3 regions of the Streptomyces sp. NPDC107528 genome follow, and region 1 is predicted to be linked to each of the others. Evidence: riboswitches for the same ligand, from Rfam matches in the RefSeq annotation. Region 1 holds a riboswitch; each other region holds the start of a gene.
What was found. Region 1 has a riboswitch for cyclic di-AMP ahead of ACZ7L5_RS34055 (C40 family peptidase). Riboswitches for the same ligand answer to the same signal wherever they lie in the genome.
Positions count from the first base shown of each region.

Region 2: another riboswitch for cyclic di-AMP. It lies ahead of ACZ7L5_RS00445 (M23 family metallopeptidase); the one in region 1 lies ahead of ACZ7L5_RS34055 (C40 family peptidase).
Region 3: another riboswitch for cyclic di-AMP. It lies ahead of ACZ7L5_RS38765 (C40 family peptidase); the one in region 1 lies ahead of ACZ7L5_RS34055 (C40 family peptidase).

Region 1 is NZ_JBVKAV010000012.1:143,089-149,257, forward strand. It holds gene ACZ7L5_RS34025 (8-amino-7-oxononanoate synthase) at 1-567, shown strand, start outside; gene ACZ7L5_RS34030 (DUF397 domain-containing protein) at 650-877, opposite strand; gene ACZ7L5_RS34035 (helix-turn-helix domain-containing protein) at 887-1,756, opposite strand; gene ACZ7L5_RS34040 (ATP-binding protein) at 1,970-2,428, shown strand; gene ACZ7L5_RS34045 (LysR family transcriptional regulator) at 2,444-3,331, opposite strand; gene ACZ7L5_RS34050 (LysE family translocator) at 3,466-4,080, shown strand; gene ACZ7L5_RS34055 (C40 family peptidase) at 4,146-4,619, opposite strand; cyclic di-AMP (ydaO/yuaA leader) riboswitch at 4,623-4,817, opposite strand; gene ACZ7L5_RS34060 (hypothetical protein) at 5,176-5,484, opposite strand; gene ACZ7L5_RS34065 (ATP-dependent Clp protease proteolytic subunit) at 5,492-6,127, opposite strand.
Region 2 is NZ_JBVKAV010000001.1:111,012-117,180, forward strand. It holds gene ACZ7L5_RS00430 (DNA gyrase/topoisomerase IV subunit A) at 1-1, opposite strand, end outside; gene ACZ7L5_RS00435 (M16 family metallopeptidase) at 548-1,927, shown strand; gene ACZ7L5_RS00440 (M16 family metallopeptidase) at 1,924-3,312, shown strand; cyclic di-AMP (ydaO/yuaA leader) riboswitch at 3,525-3,686, shown strand; gene ACZ7L5_RS00445 (M23 family metallopeptidase) at 3,700-4,482, shown strand; gene ACZ7L5_RS00450 (GntR family transcriptional regulator) at 4,684-5,379, shown strand; gene ACZ7L5_RS00455 (HPr family phosphocarrier protein) at 5,592-5,873, opposite strand; gene ACZ7L5_RS00460 (bifunctional acetate--CoA ligase family protein/GNAT family N-acetyltransferase) at 6,064-6,169, shown strand, end outside.
Region 3 is NZ_JBVKAV010000015.1:88,053-94,221, reverse strand. It holds gene pcrA (DNA helicase PcrA) at 1-2,107, opposite strand, end outside; cyclic di-AMP (ydaO/yuaA leader) riboswitch at 2,473-2,641, shown strand; gene ACZ7L5_RS38765 (C40 family peptidase) at 2,650-3,816, shown strand; gene ACZ7L5_RS38760 (tellurite resistance/C4-dicarboxylate transporter family protein) at 4,062-5,048, shown strand; gene ACZ7L5_RS38755 (hypothetical protein) at 5,026-5,379, opposite strand; gene ACZ7L5_RS38750 (C40 family peptidase) at 5,826-6,169, shown strand, end outside.

The DNA.
Region 1 (6,169 bases):
GCCGGGCTGGTCGTCGACGACGCCCACGGCCTGGGCGTGCTCGGGGCCGGCGGCCGCGGGGCCCCGCACGCGGCGGGGCTCGCGGGCGCCGACGACGTCGTCGTCACGGTCACGCTGTCCAAGTCGCTCGGCAGTCAGGGCGGCGCCGTGCTCGGCCCCGCCCGGGTGATCGACCACCTGGTCAACGCGGCCCGGACCTTCATCTTCGACACGGGCCTCGCCCCCGCGGCGGCAGGCGCGGCCCTGGCGGCACTGAGACTGCTGCGCCGCGAGCCGGAGCGCGCGGCACGGGCCCGCGAGGTGGCGAGCGAACTGCACGCACGCCTGACCGCGGCGGGCCATCAAGCCGTACGGCCGGACGCGGCGGTCGTCTCCGTGCGCGCGCCGTCCCCGGAGGAGGCCGTGCGCTGGGCGGCCGAGTGCCGTGCGGCGGGCCTGGCCGTGGGCTGCTTCCGACCTCCTTCCGTCCCCGACGGCATCTCACGGCTGAGGCTGACCGCCCGCGCGGACCTCTCCGAGGGGCAGATCGAACGCGCTGTACGGGTCATCGGCGAGACACGACCATGAGTCGGCGTGACACGGCCCTGCCGTCGCGCCCGGCGGCACCGATCAGAAATGATCGGAATCGGTCAGGCTGATCGGGAAACTGTCAGGACTGGAGCGCCGCCGTGAAGCCCGCCCAGCTCTCGGGGGAGAAGAGCAGCGCGGGTCCGGCCGGGTCCTTGGAGTCGCGCACGGCGAGCAGCCCGGTCCAGGGACCCGAGTGCGGCCGCGCCGTCTCGACGCAGTTGTTGGCTCCGGTGCTGTAGCTGCTGCGCAGCCACCGTGCACCAGGTAGTTCGGTGCTTGAACTCACCTTCCGAGGCAGGGTGGTCATGGTGCCTCCTTACGCGCCGCCAGCCAGTGCGGCGATGTAATCCATCGATTCCTCGGGCGAAAGGGCGTGGATCCGAAGGGCGTTGAAGGCCTCCGTGTAGGCCTGGAGGTCTTCTTTCCGTTCGAGGTAGAGGCTACTCGTCAAGTGGTCGAGAACAACCACATCCAGATCAGAAGTGCGCGAAAATGAGAAGATAACGAAAGGCCCGGTGATGCCGATATGCTCGCCGGCCGCGAACGGCAGGACCTGCAGCCGGACTTGCGGCAGTCGCGCCGCCTCCACCAGTCGCCTCAGCTGCCGCTCCATCACCTCGGGCCCGCCGATCTCCCGGCGCAGTACCGCCTCGTCCAGCACCGCGCTCAGCTCCAGCGGCGGCTCGGCGCGCAGCACGTCCTGCCTGGCCAGACGGACCGCGACCAGCGCGTCCAGACGTTCGTCGGCGTCGTCGTCGAGCCCGCCCACCGCCGCCCGGGTCACCGCGCGGGCGTACTCGGGCGTCTGCAGCAGCCCGGGCACCACGGAGGTCTCCAGCGTGCGCATCGCGCTCGCCTGGGACTCCAGGCTGATGAAGTCGCGGTACGTCGTCGGCAGCACTCCGCGGTACGCGTGCCACCAGTGATCCCGGCCGTCACCCTCGTCGGAGCCCGCCAACGCCAGCATCAACTGGCGTAGTTGGGCATCCTGTACGCCGTAGACGTCGAGCAGTAACCGCACATCGGCCGGTTTCACCCCGCTGGCGCCCGTCTCGATCCGGCTCACCTTGGACTGGTGCCAGCCCACCAGCCGGGCCGCCTCACCACTGGTGAGCCCGGCCCCGGTGCGCAACGCACGCAGTTCCGCGCCCAGTTTCCGGCGGCGCACCGCGGGACCGTGCTGCATGCGTAACTCCTTACTCCAACCGAGCCGTCCAAATACGGTCTGCCGTCGCAGAGTTCACCGCTTCGAGCGACAGATATATGCATATCTCGGGGGATCGGCACCGTGACGGCCCTGGTAATGGCAGTCTGGCGACGAAGCACCAGTCCGGGACCGTACTCGAACCCTCCGCTCTGTGTCGGACTGCGGTCCCGTTGGGAAAGGGACGACATCGCCATGGCAGACCATTTGGAAGCATCCGTCACTCTGCCGAGCGATCCCGCCTCGGTCTCCGCGGCCCGGACCTATGTGGTCACCACCCTTGCGGAGTGGGGACTGCCACCGGACACGGAAGTGGCCGACACCATCCGCCTGATCGTCTCCGAACTCACCACCAACGCCGTACAGCACACCCTCGGCCAGTCACCCACCTTCACGGTGGACCTCGTGCTCGACCGTGACGAACACCTGCGCATCGGGGTCACCGACAGCCACCCGCGCTTCCCCAAGCGGCTGCCCGCAGCCGTCCAGCAGGACAACGGCCGTGGCCTGGTCATCATCCGCTGGCTGACCGCGGAATGCGGCGGCAAGCTGAGAGTGCGCCCGACCCGCGAGGGCGGCAAGACCATCTCCATCGAACTGCCGTGGACGGTGCCCGCGGAACCCGTGCCGACTGCAGGGCCCCAGGAACCGTAGCCGCAGGCCCGCCCCTCAGGTCTGCCGTGACCGGCCGAACGAGCCGCGCAGCAGAGCCCGGAAGGCATCCGCGGCCGGGGCCGCCTCCTCGCTCCGGAAGGCGACCGAGATCGTACGGCGCAGCTCAGCGCCCTCCAGCGCGCGCACCCCGACCGGCGTGACCGACGTACGCGCCACCATCTCCGGTACGACCGCGACCCCGAGCCCCGCACTGGCCAGCGCGCACACCAGGAGATAGCCCGGCGTCGGCACCAGCACCGAGGGCCAGGCCCCCGCCCGGGCCAGCACCGCCTCCACCCCTCGCCGGGCCGGAGCGTCCGGCGCCATGCTGATCAGCGGCTGCCCGGCGAGCTCGGCCAGCGGCAGCCGTGCGGTCCCGGTGGTGAGGGCGTGGCCCGGAGCGGACACCAGGACCAGTTCCTCGACGAGGATCGGCTCGACGCGGACCGAGGACGCGAGCGGAATCGGGTCGCCCGGCTCATACGCGTGCGTCAGCGCCAGATCCACCTCCCCGGCCGCCACGGCGGCGACACCCGCCGACGGTTCGTAGTCGGCGACCGTCAGCTCCACGTCCGGATGGGCCCGCCGGAAGGCGCTGAGGGCCGGCGGCAGCAGATGGATGCCCGCGGTCTGGAAGGTGCCGAGCCGGAGCGTGCCGCCCGACAGGCCGGTCAGCCGGGCCAGCTCGTGCCGGGCCCGCTCCAGCTCGTCGAGTACTCGCCGCGCCCGCGCCACCAGCAGCTCGCCCGCACCCGTCAGCCGCGCCCCGCGGTGATGCCGTACCAGAAGGGCGGTGCCCGCCTCGCGCTCCAGCTTGGCCAGCTGCTGGGAGAGCGCAGGTGTGGTGTAGCCGAGCCGCTCCGCCGCCCGGGTGATCGAGCCCGCCTCGGCGACCGCCACCAGGGCGGCGAGCCTGGTCGGGTCTTACATGCCGGGCTCCTCGTCCGTCCAAGCCTGTCTGCCTAAAGCAATGCTTTAGGCAGACCCAGGATATTCGACATACCTGCTGAAGGCTTCCCCGCGGCACGCTGGGTGCCATGGACGCTCAGCTCATCGCCTTCGCCGGGGTTTCCGCCGGCCTCGTCGCCATGCCCGGCGCCGACTTCACGGTCGTCGTGCGCAACGCCCTCGTCTCCCGCCGGGCCGGTATCGCGTGCGCGCTCGGGATCGGGGCCGGGCTGCTGGTGCATGTGACGCTGGCCGTGCTGGGGGTCGCCGCGGTCCTGGCCGCCGTACCGGCGCTGTTCCGCGCGCTCCAAGTGGTCGGCGGGGTCTATGTGTTGTATCTGGGCGTCCAGACCCTGCGGCAGCGGCGCAGTGAAGTGGCGGACACGGGCGAGGACTCCACCGGGCGACCGCTGCGGCAGGGCTTCGTCACCAACGCCCTCAACCCGAAGGCGTCCCTGACCTTCCTCAGCGTGCTGCCCCAGTTCGTGCCCGCGGGCGCTCCCGCGCTGCCCCGGACGCTGCTGCTCGCACTGATCGTGCTCGCGATCGCACTGGTGTGGTTCCAGGTGGTCGCCCTGCTGGTGGACCGGCTCGGGCGGTGGCTGCGCCGGCCGCGCGCCGCCCGGGCGGTCACGACCGTCACCGGCGTCGCGCTGACGGCCTTCGGCGTCGGGCTCCTCGCCGGGCCGCTGATGGCCGTCTGACGGCCCTTCTCGTGCCCCGAGGGCGATGACGGCGTGTCAGGCCGCCGCCATCACCCCCGGGTGGGTCACTTGACCCGGCCGTACCAGACGCTCCTGGTCCAGATCTTCTGCAGCCTTACCACGTCCCCGCTCTTGGGGGAGTGCCAGATCTTTCCCTTCCCGGCGTAGATGCCGACGTGGTAGACGTACGACCCCGAGTGGAAGAACACCAGGTCTCCGGCCTTGCGGCTCTTGGCGGAGATGTGGCGGGTCTTGTTGTACTGCTGGGCCGCCGTACGGGGCAGCTTCTTGCCCGCCTTCTTGAACGAGTAGAGCGTCAGCCCGGAGCAGTCGAACCGGTTCGGCCCCGTGGCGCCCCACCTGTACGGGGAGCCCTTCTTGGAGGCCGCGATCTGAAGTGCCTTCGTCGCCGGTGTGGCTGCCTCCGCTTCGGACGTGAAGCCGGGCGCCATTATCGAGCCGCCCACCGCGGCGATGGTGAGAGCCGAGGCCGTACCGGCCCGGGCCATGAGCGACGGGACACGATTGAGCGCAGTCATGCGCAACCCTTCGTCAGCCGCCTGTGAAGGATGACCTGTCGGATTCGGGCTGGCGAAGTTGCCCGGCCGCATTGCTGCGGCTTCACCCCAAGGGCTGCTCGGATCGAACGAACGTCCGCTCCGGCGACCCGTCTTGCTCGGGTCCTCCACTCCTGCCGATCCACTCCTGTCGACCGGTCATCCAGGCGGCGGCAGGACTCGGCGTCCGCCCGGACCGCCCCGCCGCTGCGGCGGGGGCTTGTCGTCAGACAGGGATCTTGGTGCACGGATGAGCGAAATACCCAGCGGAACCGGTGATTTGTGGTGTTAGTCACCACTCACCCGTTCGGGTGGGTACCCGTGTGTTCGAGAGGGTGTCCAGAGGGTGAAGGCGTCCCGGACCAGCGATGGAGCGCCTTGTTCCGCCTTGGACTCATGCCCGATGCGCAACCCTGACGGGCCCGCAAAAGGAGCCACGGATACGCCGAAAGGGGGTACGCCGTTTGGTCCGTTTCAGCCTTGGTCCGGACGCCTCGTCAGTGGGATCGAGACGTCCGGGACCGTCCTGTACACGTCGTCAACTGTCGGAGCGCGGCGGCAGCGTGACGCGAGCCGTGCGGCGCTCCCCGTCCAGCACGCGCAGCGCACGCGCGAGCGTGGGAGCGTGCAGCTCCGTCTCGCCCCGCTGGTGCATCAGCGCCAGCGCGTCCCGCAGCTCGGCCGCTCTGCGGACGAGCGCCTGGGCGGCACGCAGTCCGCGGTAGGTGTCGCCGTCCTGCGCCGGGTTGATCCGGCCGAGCAGGTCCACCACATCGAGATAACGGTCGATCAACTCGCCCTCCGCACGGGTCAGCGCGGGCAGCGGCGGCAACTCGGGTGGCAGCACCGGCCGATCACCGCCCCGTGGGTGGCGCGAGGGTCGCCTTGCGGCTGGGGATGATCCGGTCCACCAGTCCGTACTCCAGCGCCTCCTGGGCGTTCAGGATCTTGTCCCGCTCGATGTCCTTGGACACCTGCTCGCGGCTGCGCCCGGTGTGCCGGGCGAGCATCTCCTCCAGGCGGGCCCGAATCCTCGTCAGTTCGTCGGCCTGGATGGCCAGATCGCTGGCCTGGCCCTCGACCGGCTCGGGCAGCCCCGGCTGATGGATCACCACCCGGGCCCCGGGCAGGGCGAACCGCTTCCCCGGCGTGCCCGCGGCGAGCAGCACCGCGCCGGACGCGCCGGCCTGGCCCAGGCAGATCGTCTCCACGTCGCAGGTGACGTACTGCATCGTGTCGTAGATCGCCGACATCGAGCTGAACGAGCCGCCGGGTGAATTGATGTACAGCGAGATGTCCTGGTCGGGGTCCTTGTGCTCCAGATACATGAACTGGGCCATCACGTCGTTCGCCGAGATGTCGTCGATCTGCGTGCCGAGAAAGACGATCCGCTCCTCCAGCAGCTTCGAGTACGGATCCTGCGTCCTGGTGCCTGAACTCGTGCGCTCGGTGAACTCGGGCAGTACATAGCGGGCTGACGGTCGGGTCATGGCTCACGCTCCCTCGTCGGGTGCCTGTAAAAAATGTACAGG
Region 2 (6,169 bases), on a different contig from region 1:
TCGCTGCCGGCTCCTCTGGTTCTGGTCGCTCGAGCGTCTGCGGATCTGACGCGGACCATTGTGGACCGCGGCACTGACAACCACCGACCAGGACCCGATGTTGGGCTCCGACCCGGCATCGCAGAAGTGTCGCCGACGCCGGGCCTCCACCGCGACAGAGGGGCGGGGCGAGAAGCGAACATCACTGTCCGGGACCGTTCTTGCGACCGGACGGGCCGAAGGCAAGCGCGCGCCGCGAGACCGTTCACCCGCCGGAGTGATCGGCGGGCACAGTGCCAGGTCGCAGGGTGTGCGGGCCCGCCTGAGCCCCCTGGACACGGTCGGCGCGTGCCGGGCCCGCCCCGTTCGGCAGGTCCGCGGGACAGGACGACGAGCCGTGCTTGAGGGCCGTCGCGCGTGTCGTCGCGGGCCCGGACGCACCCGCATACCGGCACGGCGTTCCGACCGGGAACTTCGCCGACCCTTCGGACGCTGCATACAGTGGCAGGAACGGAGCACGAACCGCTCGACACAACGCAGTGCACGCGACCGGAAGGACACCTTGCCCATGGGTCACACGGCCACACCGGAGGCACAATCCGGCGGCCTCACCGCCACGGAGCACCGCCTGGCCAACGGCCTGCGCGTGGTGCTCTCCGAGGACCACCTCACGCCGGTCGCCGCCGTCTGCCTCTGGTACGACGTCGGCTCCCGCCACGAGGTCAAGGGCCGTACCGGACTCGCCCACCTCTTCGAGCACCTGATGTTCCAGGGCTCGAGCAGCGTGAAGGGCACGGGCCACTTCGAGCTCGTCCAGGGTGCGGGCGGCTCGCCGAACGGCACCACGAGCTTCGAGCGCACCAACTACTTCGAGACCATGCCCGCGCACCAGCTGGAGCTCGCGCTCTGGCTGGAGGCCGACCGCATGGGCAGCCTCCTGGTGGCGCTCGACGAGGAGGGCCTGGAGAACCAGCGCGACGTCGTCAAGAACGAGCGCCGGCAGCGCTACGACAACGTCCCGTACGGCACGGCGTTCGAGAAGCTGACCGCCCTGTCGTACCCCGACGGGCACCCCTACCACCACACGCCGATCGGCTCGATGGCCGACCTGGACGCGGCCAGCCTGGAGGACGCCCGCGCGTTCTTCCGCACCTACTACGCGCCCAACAACGCCGTCCTGTCGATCGTCGGCGACATCGACCCGGCGCAGACGCTCGCCTGGGTCGAGAAGTACTTCGGCTCCATCGAGTCCCACGACGGCAAGCCCGCCCCCCGCGACGGCTCGCTGCCCGACACCATCGGCGAGCAGCTGCGCGAGGTCGTCGAGGAGAACGTGCCCGCGCGCGCGATGATGGCCGCCTACCGGCTCCCGACGGACGGCACGCGCGAGTGCGACGCGGCCGACCTGGCGCTGACCGTCCTCGGCGGCGGCGAGTCCTCCCGCCTCTACAACCGGCTCGTACGCCGTGACCGTACGGCCGTGGCGGCCGGGTTCGGCCTGCTGCGCCTGGCCGGGGCGCCCTCGCTGGGCTGGCTGGACGTGAAGACGTCCGGCGACGTCGAGGTGCCGGTCATCGAGGCGGCCGTCGACGAGGAGCTCGCCCGCTTCGCGCAGGAGGGCCCCACCGCCGAGGAGATGGAGCGCGCGCAGGCCCAGCTGGAGCGCGAGTGGCTGGACCGGCTCGGCACGGTCGCGGGCCGCGCCGACGAACTGTGCCGGTACGCCGTCCTGTTCGGCGACCCGCAGCTCGCCTTCACCGCCGTGCAGCGCGTCCTCGACGTCACCGCTCAGGAGGTCCAGGCGGTCGCCCAGGCGCGTCTGCGTCCCGACAACCGCGCGGTGCTGGTGTACGAGCCGGTCGCCGACGAGGCCGAGGACCTGGAAGCCGCCGCCGACGGGGCCGCACCCGCCGGGACCACCGACGAGAACGAGGAGTCGGCGCAGTGACCGAGCTCGCCAGCATGGAGTTCCACCCGCAGCCCCAGGCGGGCCAGGCCCGGCCCTGGGCGTTCCCGGCACCGGAGCGCGGCAAGCTGGACAACGGCCTGACGGTCTTGCGCTGCCACCGCCCCGGCCAGCGCGTCGTCGCCGTCGAGGTCCTCCTGGACACGCCGCTGGAGGCCGAGCCGAAGGGCCTGGACGGCATCGCCACGATCATGGCGCGTGCCTTCTCGGAGGGCACCGACAAGCACACCGCCGAGGAGTTCGCCGCCGAGCTGGAGCGCTGCGGCGCCACGCTCGACGCGTACGCCGACCACCCCGGCGTCCGCGTCAGCCTCGAGGTGCCCGTCTCCCGGCTGCCGAAGGCACTCGGCCTGCTCGCCGACGCGCTCAGGGCGCCCGGGTTCGAGGACACCGAGGTGGAGCGCCTGGTGCGCAACCGCCTCGACGAGATCCCGCACGAGCTGGCCAACCCCTCGCGCCGCGCCGCCAAGGAGCTGTCCAGGCAGCTGTTCCCGGCGACCTCGCGCATGTCCCGCCCGCGCCAGGGCACCGAGGACACGGTCGCCGGCATCGACTCCGCGGGCGTACGCGCCTTCTACGAGCGGCATGTGCGCCCGGCGACGTCCACCGTCGTGGTCGTCGGCGACCTCACCGGCGTCGACCTCGACGCCCTGCTCGGTGACACCCTGGGCGCCTGGACCGGCTCTCCGGCCCAGCCCCGGCCGGTCCCGCCGGTGACCGCGGACGACAGCGGGCGCGTCGTCATCGTGGACCGTCCCGGCGCCGTCCAGACGCAGCTGCTGATCGGTCGCGTGGGCCCCGACCGGCACGACCGCGTCTGGCCCGCGCAGGTGCTCGGCACGTACTGCCTGGGCGGCACCCTCACCTCCCGCCTGGACAAGGTCCTGCGCGAGGAGAAGGGCTACACCTACGGTGTGCGCGCGTTCGGGCAGGTCCTGCGCTCCGCCCCGGACGGCTCGGGAGCGGCGATGCTCGCCATCAGCGGCTCCGTGGACACGCCGAACACCGGTCCCGCCCTGGACGACCTCTGGAAGGTCCTGCGCGGTGTCGCCGACGGGGGACTCACCGACGCCGAGCGGGACTTCGCCGTACAGAACCTCGTCGGGGTGGCGCCGCTGAAGTACGAGACCGCCGCGGCCGTGGCGAGCACGCTGGCCGACCAGGTCGAGCAGAACCTGCCCGACGACTTCCAGGCGACGCTGTACCAGCAGCTCGCCGCCACCGGCACCGTCGAGGCGACCGCTGCGGCCGTGAGCGCCTTCCCGGTCGACCGCCTGGTGACGATCCTCGTCGGCGACGCGGCCGAGATCCGGGAGCCCGTCGAGGCCCTCGGCATCGGCGAAGTCAGCGTCGTGGCGGCCGAGTAGGGGACTGGCGCGGCGCCGGAGACGGCCGCACGCGTAGGGGCCCTGGTGACGGAAGAGTCACCAGGGCCCCTTTATGCCCGAATTGAGGGAGAGGTTGCCTGTCTGACCTGTGGGATGCACTACAAAAGGCAGGATCCGTTTGGGGATTGAAAGATGCCCCGTTTAGCGTCTTCCGGGCTGTCCGTCAGGCACTGCGCCGCGCCCGCGGCACCGGACAGCCATCGCCGAGTCCCCGTACGGCGCGAGCCAGGGGAGCCGGGGACCCATGAAGTCCCTGGGGTGAATCGGACGCCCGCGCAGCCGCGAGGGGGTCCGTAGGAGACCTTCCTGCTCCGAACCCGTCAGCTAACCCGGTAGGCGAGAAGGAAGGAAAGGACCAGCCACTTCATGGCGTTCACCTGCGCCACCGGGAAGCGTCCCGCGGGGAAGCACCGTCGTCCCAGCCGCTTCGAACGCACCACCGCCCGCGCCGCGGGCGTCGCCGCACTCACCGCCACCGGCGTGATCGGCACCCTGGCCGCCCCGGCGCTCGCCGCCGAACCGGCCGTCGAACAGACCGGCCTCATCCCGGTCGTCTCCGTCGAGAACTCGATCGCCGACCAGATCGACGCCCAGGCCGCCGCCCAGGAGCAGGCCGCCAAGGAGGCCGCGGCCCGCAAGAAGGCCGCCGAGGAGGCCGCCCGCAAGAAGGCGGCCGCGAAGGCGAAGAAGGAGCGCGAGGCCAAGGAGCGCGCCGCCCGCGAGGCCGAGCGCAAGCGCCTGCTGTCCTACGTCGCCCCGATCTCCGGCTCGTACGTCTCCACGGGCTACAAGACCGGCGGCGCCCTCTGGTCCTCCGGCAGCCACACCGGCGTCGACTTCCATGCCGCCAGCGGCACCTCGGTCCACTCGGTGGCCTCCGGCACCGTCGTGGAGGCCGGCTGGGACGGGTCGTACGGCAACCAGGTCGTGATCAAGATGAACGACGGCACCTACACCCAGTACGGCCACATGTCGTCCATAGCCGTCTCGGTGGGGCAGACCGTCACCCCCGGTCAGCAGATCGGCCTGTCCGGCGCCACCGGCAACGTCACCGGGCCGCACCTGCACTTCGAGGCCCGCACGACGCAGGAGTACGGCTCCGACATCGACCCCGTCGCCTACCTGCGCTCGCACGGCGTGAACCTCTGACGCCCCACCTCTGACGCTCACACCGCGTCTTCCGAAAGCCCCGGCTCCCCGAGCCGGGGCTTTCGGCGTTTCGAACGGCCCGCTGTCCAAAAAATATCCATGGATTCCGGCCCGCCGTCGGAAATTCCGGCCGGTTGCAATAGAGTCACTGAACACACGTCATTCGTCGACGTTTCACGGGGATTAAGGCGGAGGTCGGTCATGCGTATTCCGGCGCACTCGGTATGCACCGCGATCCGGGACGACATCGTCGCCGGGGTCCACGCGCGCGGTGGCAGGCTCACCGAAGAACTCCTCGCCCGCCGCTACGGCGTCTCCCGAGTCCCCGTGCGCGAGGCCCTGCGCACCCTGGAGGCGGAGGGCTTCGTGGTGACCCGGCGGCACGCGGGCGCGTGCGTTGCCGAACCGAGCGAGCAGGAGGCCGCCGACCTGCTGGAGATGCGCACCCTCCTGGAGCCGCTCGGCGCCTCCCGGGCCGCCCAGCGGCGCACCGAGGCCCATCTGAAGGTCCTGCGCGGCCTGGTCAGGCTGGGCCAGGAGCGGGCCAGGCGGGGAAACAGCGAGGATCTGCGCTCCCTGGGCGGCTGGTTCCACGAGACGCTGGCCCAGGCCTCCGGCAGCCCCGCCCTGACCTCGATGCTGACCCAGCTGCGCCACAAGATCGCCTGGATGTACGCCGTCGAGGCGCCGGCCGACCCCGTGGAGTCCTGGACCGAGCACGGCGCGATCGTGGACGCGGTGGCGCGCGGCGACGGCGAGCGCGCCCGCGCGATCACGGCGCTGCACACCGAGCGCTCGATCTCCGCGCACCGGCTGCGCTTCGGCTCCCGCCGTGATCGCACGGAGCGTGTGAGGAATTCGCAACATCCCGTAAACATGCCGAGCCTGCGGCATTAACACGGGCGCCGTATACAAAGAGGAGATATTCGGAGGCGGCGAATTCTCGCTGCCCATTTTCGGATGTGCAGGTAATTCTCGGGCCCGCCCGCCTCGAAAGTGGGAGCGCCTGCTCGAAAACACGAACCCAGTGCCGAAAACAGTGAAGCCGCGCCCGCCGGAAAGGCGAGCGCGGCTTCACCGCTTGCTGTGGGAGGTCCCGCTCAGGTCCGTCAGACCGTCTCGGGCAGCTCCTCGAGGCCCTCGGAGACCAGCTTCGCCAGACGGTCGAGGGCGGCGTCCGCACTCTCGGCGTCGGAGGCGAGGACGATCTCCTCGCCGCCCTGGGCGCCCAGGCCCAGGACGGCCAGCATGGAGGCCGCGTTGACGGGGTTGCCGTCGGCCTTGGCGATCGTCACCGGGACGCCTGTGGCCGTGGCGGCTCGGACGAAGATGGAGGCGGGGCGGGCGTGGAGGCCCTCGGCCCAGCCGACGTTGACGCGGCGCTCAGCCATGTGATGCTGCCCTTCGGTTCTCAGGGTTGTCTAGACCAGTTTCCCACACCCGTGAAGCACGACGGAACTGGACGAACGTCCGACGAACGTCCCCTCCTGAGGTGACCGTCGGGTCGCGGCCTCGACCCCACGTACGTCCTGAACAGACTGCCTCGCGCCGTTGTCGTACGCGAGCCGTACTCTGGGCCCCATGCAGAGCGCCTCGGACAGGCACGCGTACCCCGCCCACTGGGAAGCCGACGTGGTGCTGCGCGACGGCGGCACCGCGCGCATCCGCCCCATCACCGTTGATGACG
Region 3 (6,169 bases), on a different contig from region 1:
TCGACGAGCGCGTCAGATACAGCCGCTCACGCGCGCGCGTGATGCCGACGTAGGCGAGCCGCCGTTCCTCCTCCAGCTCCTTGGTCTGGCCGAGGGCGCGCATGTGCGGGAACACGCCGTCCTCCATGCCGGTGAGGAAGACGACCGGGAACTCCAGGCCCTTGGCGGTGTGCAGGGTCATCAAGGTGATGACGCCGGAGCCGTCCTCGTCCTCGTCCGGGATCTGGTCCGAGTCGGCGACGAGCGCGACCCGCTCCAGGAAGGCCGCGAGTCCACCGGAGGCCTCATCCTCAGCCGACTCCTGCTCGAACTCCAGGGCCACGGCCGCGAGTTCCTGAAGGTTCTCGATGCGGGTCTCGTCCTGAGGGTCGGTGGAGGCCTGCAACTCGGCCAGATACCCGGTCCGTTCGAGGATCGCTTCCAGGACGGTCGCCGGCCCCACGCCGGACTCGACGATCGTACGGAGGTCCTCCATCAGCGTGTTGAAGCGCCTGACGGCGTTGGTCGACCGCGCGGCCATGCCGTACGCCTCGTCGACCCGGCGCAGCGCCTGCGGGAAGCTGATCTTCTCCCGCTGTGCAAGCGCGTCGATCATCGCCTCGGCACGATCGCCGATGCCCCGCTTGGGGACGTTAAGGATCCGCCGCAGCGGTACCGAGTCCTCGGGGTTGGCCAGCACGCGCAGGTAGGCCAGGACGTCCCGGACCTCCTTGCGCTCGTAGAACCGAACCCCGCCGACGACCTTGTAGGGCAGGCCGACGCGGATGAAGATCTCTTCGAAGACACGGGACTGGGCGTTCGTCCGGTAGAAGACGGCGACGTCACCGGCCTTCGCATCGCCCGCGTCCGTCAGTCGGTCTATCTCCTCGGCGACGAACTGCGCCTCGTCGTGCTCGGTGTCCGCGACGTAGCCGGTGATGCGCGCGCCCGCGCCCGCGTTGGTCCACAGGTTCTTGGGGCGCCGGGACTCGTTGCGCTCGATGACCGCGTTGGCGGCGGTCAGGATCGTCTGGCTGGAACGGTAGTTCTGCTCCAGCAGGATGGTCGTCGCGTCCGGGTAGTCCTCCTCGAACTGGAGGATGTTGCGGATGGTGGCGCCCCGGAAGGCGTAGATCGACTGGTCGGCGTCACCCACCACGCACAGCTCGGCGGGCGGGATGTCGGCCTCGCTCGGCGGCACGTCGACGGGGTGCTCACTGGTACCGACGAGCTCGCGCACCAGCGCGTACTGCGCGTGGTTGGTGTCCTGGTACTCATCGACCAGTACATGCCGGAACCGCCGGCGGTAGTGCTCGGCGACGTCCGGGAAGGCGCGCAGCAGATTGACCGTCGTCATGATCAGGTCGTCGAAGTCGAGGGCGTTGGCCTCCCGCAACCGCGACTGGTACAAGGCATACGCCTGCGCGAGGGTCTTCTCGAAGCCGTCCGTCGCCTGGGCGGCGAAGTCCTCCTCGTCGATCAGCTCGTTCTTCAGATTGCTGATCTTGGCGCTGAACGACTTGGGCGGAAACCGCTTGGGGTCGAGATCCAGATCACGACACACGAGCGCCATCAGCCGCTTGCTGTCGGCGGCGTCGTAGATCGAGAAGGACGAAGTGAACCCGAGCTTCTTGCTCTCACGCCGCAGGATGCGCACGCACGCGCTGTGGAAGGTCATCACCCACATCGCGTTCGCGCGCGGGCCGACGAGCTGCTCGACGCGCTCCTTCATCTCACCCGCGGCCTTGTTGGTGAAGGTGATCGCGAGGATCTGCCCCGGATGCACATTCCGCTCGGCCAGCAGGTACGCGATGCGATGGGTGAGCACACGCGTCTTGCCCGACCCGGCACCGGCCACGATGAGCAGCGGGCCGCCGGAGTGGACGACGGCCGCACGCTGGTTCTCGTTCAGCCCCTCCAGCAGCGCTGCCGCATCCAGGGCCGGGCGCGGGGCGCCGTCGCGGTAGTAGTCGTCCCGGTCCGGCGGCACGTCGAACTTCCCGCCGAACAGATCGTCCGGAACCGGCTCCGGAGCGTGTTCGTCCTCGGGCGGCGGCGGATGCTCGTCCGCATGGGCCCGCGGGGCCTGGAGGTCCGCCAGGAAGCTGTCGTCAAAGAGGCTGCTCATCGCTCTCCGAGTCTAGGGCGCCCCACTGACAGCCCGCCGCCGCCCCGAGAACATCACCTGTTTCAGCACTCACCGATCTTCAGAACCCACGCACCCCGGACACCCCCCTCACCCTCCACAACCACCCCATTACGATCCGCAACGCCCCGAAGCCAACCGATCCAAGTCAGCCGATATGCCCCCAAAGCCCAAAACGCATGCAACTGACCACCAACCCATACGCATCGACCGCGATCCCCGACACACATCGCCAAGGTCACGAAAATGTATCGGGCATATCGAACATCAACCTTCACAGGGGCCACACGAGTTGGCTACCGTGCCGGACAGGCCGTACGACCCCCACCGGCGAACGACGCCGGGCCGCACGGCCTCCGCCGAGTCCGGAGCGCCGCCGTGCACCCGGAGCCGGGGACCCACCGAACTTGGGGTGAATCGGCCCGACTCCCGCCCGGGGAGCGGCCGTAGGGCAACCCTTCCGAACCATCCGCCCGAACCCGACAGCTAACTCGGTAGGCGGAGCATGGAAGGAGTCGCCTCCCTTGGCGTCGCACCGCAAGTCGCGTCCCGCTGGAACGCGCGTAGCAGGCATACGGACCCCCGCCCTCGCCACGGCGGCCCTCACCTCCGTCGCCCTGCTGTCCCAGACGGCCAACGCGAGCCCCTCGACGGACGACAAACCGAGCCTCGAGGAGGTCGAGAAGAAGGTCGACGACCTCTACCGCCAGGCGGAGTCGGCGACCGAGAAGTACAACGCGGCCAAAGAGAAGACCGCAAAGCAGCGCAAGCGCGTCGACACCCTCCTCGACGACGTCGCCCAGCGCACCCAGAAGCTCAACGACGCGCGCGAGGAACTCGGCCGCAACGCAGCCGCCCAGTACCGCACGGGCACCTCGGCCCCCGACACGGCGACCTTCCTCCTGGCGGACACCCCGCAGGACTACTTCGACCAGACCCAGCTGATGGACCGCATGACGGGCCGTCAGAAGGAATCGGTCGACGACTACTTCACCCAGCAGTCCGCGACGATGAAAAAGCGCAAGGAGGCCACCCAGAGCCTCGAAACGCTCACCGAGTCGCAGAACGACCTCCAGACGGCCAAGTCCACCGTCCAGAAGAAGCTCGCCGACGCACGCGAACTGCTCTCGAAGCTGACGGCGGAGGAGAAGGCCCGCCTCGCCGCGATCGAGAAGCGCAAGCAGGAGGAGGCAGCCCGCAAGGCGGCGGAACTGGCCCGGCAGCAAGAGGCGGCCGAGCGTCGGCGCCAGGAGGCGGCGCAGCAGCAGGAGAGCGACGACTCCTCGTCCGACTCGTCCTCCTCCGACTCGTCAGCGTCGGACTCCTCGTACGCCACCAAGGCCGAGAAGGCCCTGGCCTTCGCCCGCTCCCAGGTGGGCAAGCCGTACGTCTGGGGCGCCACCGGCCCCGACTCCTACGACTGCTCCGGCCTCACCCAGGGCGCCTGGAAGGCCGCAGGCGTGGACATCCCCCGCGTCACCTACGACCAGGTCAACGCCGGCACCACGGTCTCCCTCTCCAGCGCCAAGCCCGGCGACCTGGTCTTCTTCTACGACGACATCACGCACGTAGGCCTCTACATCGGCAACGGCATGATGATCCACGCCCCGAAGCCCGGCGCGTACGTCCGCGAGGAGTCGATCTACTACGACGGAGAGTCGTCGATCCACAGCGTGGTCCGCCCGGCCTGACGAACACACGCGCGCGTGGCGCACATCCTCCGCCACGCGCGCGTAGTGGTGCGGCAAACGCACCCGCGCACGGCGGCACGGCCCCGACCCACCCCACACCCGAAGGCGCTTCCCGAACGCCACTCACCCGAGCGGGCCGCCACAGGGACCCGTCGCTCAACCGTCGCGCGGCAGACGTGCATTTCACCCCACACGCGCGCGTGCCCCCACCCGCCCCGCACCCCCCACTCCCTAGCATCGACCCCATGCCCGCCCCCACGACCACCCCCGCATCCCCCCTCCACACCTGGTGGTCGCAGAGTCCCCCCACAGCCGGCGCCGCCGTCATGGCAACCGGCATCCTGTCGGTCGCCCTTCACCAGACCGGCTACGAAACCCTGTCCCGAATCGCCCTGGCCCTCGCCTGCGTAGCCTGGCTGGCTCTCGCGGGCGGCTTCACCGCAAGGCTCCTCTGGGACCGCGCCAGGTGGCTGAAAGAGGCAGCCACCCCCGCCGCCCTCACCGCCATCGCCGCGACGACGGTTCTCGGCACCCGCTTCGCCACCCTCGGCTGGCAACCCCTCGCCAAGGCCCTACTGGCCCTGGCGGCCCTGCTCTGGCCGGGCCTCCTCATCGCCGTGGTACTGCGCTGGCACCCCCGCATGCCCGGCGCGGTCTTCCTCGGCTGCGTGGCCACGCAGGGCCTCGCCGTCCTGGCCGCAACCCTCGCCGCGACCGAGTCCACGGCATGGCTCGCCCACACGGCCCTCGTCCTGTTCTGGCTCGGCCTGGTGCTCTACGTCATGGCGCTGACCCGCTTCGACCTGCGGCAGGTGGCCAGGGGCGCCGGCGACCACTGGGTGGCGGGCGGCGCCCTCGCCATCTCCGCGCTCGCCGGCTCGAAGCTCATGTCGGCCGACAGCCCCGGCCTGTACCTCTGGAACGAGGACGACACCGACGTCCTGCGCACGGTGACCGTCGCCCTGCTCGTCCTGGACCTGGCCTGGTACGCCGTCCTGCTTCTCGCCGAGATCGCCTGGCCACGGCCGCGCTACGACGTACGCCGCTGGGCAACCGTGTTCCCCATGGGCATGACGGCCGCGGCGGCCCTCTCCGTCGCCACCGCAGTGGACGTGTCGTGGCTCAAGACCCCCGGCGAGGCGCTGCTGTGGATCGCCGTCGCGGCTTGGCTGGCGGTCACGGCAGGCGCAGTACTGAGCTACACCGCGGTCATGTCCACAGAACGGCGATGAAGACGTTCACCGTGGTCAGCAGCCCCACCAACCCGAAGAGCCGCTTGTCCACCGTCTCCTCGTCCCGCTTCACATACACCAGCCCGAGGATCACGATCAGCAGCGCCAGCTTCACGCCGATCTTGATGTTGTTGACGGACTGATCGTCCGCCTGGTTGAGGCCGACGAGGATGACGCCGGTGACCAGCATGGTCAGCGCGCCGTGCAGCATCGCGGGCACGAACCGGGCGGTGCCCTGGCCCATCGCCTTCATCTGGGTGAAGAAACCACCCAGCAACGCGGCGATACCGATGATGTGCAGACCGACGAAAAGGTGGATGAGTACGTCCATGGGGCCGGAGCCTAATCAGCCCCGTCAAGGCACCCACCACCGCCCCGGCCTTGCATATATGCGCCCCATAGCACTCCGCAGCCCCCACCCGCCTCCCATTCCGCCACATCGGTCAGCACACAGCGTGAACAAGACGCCCTCATCCTGCGATCACGCTCACTTACGGTCACCCAACGATCCGCTCCCGGCACTTCCGCACAACGCGTTACCACCCCGACACACGCAGGTTTAGCGTCCTCCACCAGGTGACCGGCTCCCCACCGCCGCCCGGGCCAGGGGCGGCAGTCGGACACCACCGCCGAGAAAGGTCCGGCGGCGGCCCGCTCCCCCTGTGTGGGCCGTCGCCGGACGCGTCATCCGCCCGCGGGCAGTCGTCCGTCCGCTCCCCAGGCTGTCGTGGCGGACGTGCGGGACGAGGCGGTCGTACGAAAGGACGTGCAGTCCACGTGGCAGCGCACCGAAAGCCCCGTCAGCGCTCGGTCGGCGGCAGTACGGCCCGCACGGCCTGGACGATCGCCCTGGCGGGCGCGGCGACGGCGACGGGCTTCGACGGGACCGGTCACGCCGAACCGCAGCTGACACCGGCCCAGGTCAAGGCGAAGGTGGACAAGCTGTACCACGAGGCGGAGGTCGCGACCGAGAAGTACAACGGCGCGAAGGAGAAGGCGGATGCCGCCGAGCGGCGGATCAGGTCGCTCCAGGACGAGGCAGCCCGCAAGACCGAGAAGCTCAACTCGGCGCGCGAAGCGCTTGGTTCGATGGCCGCGGCGCAGTACCGCGACGGCGGCGT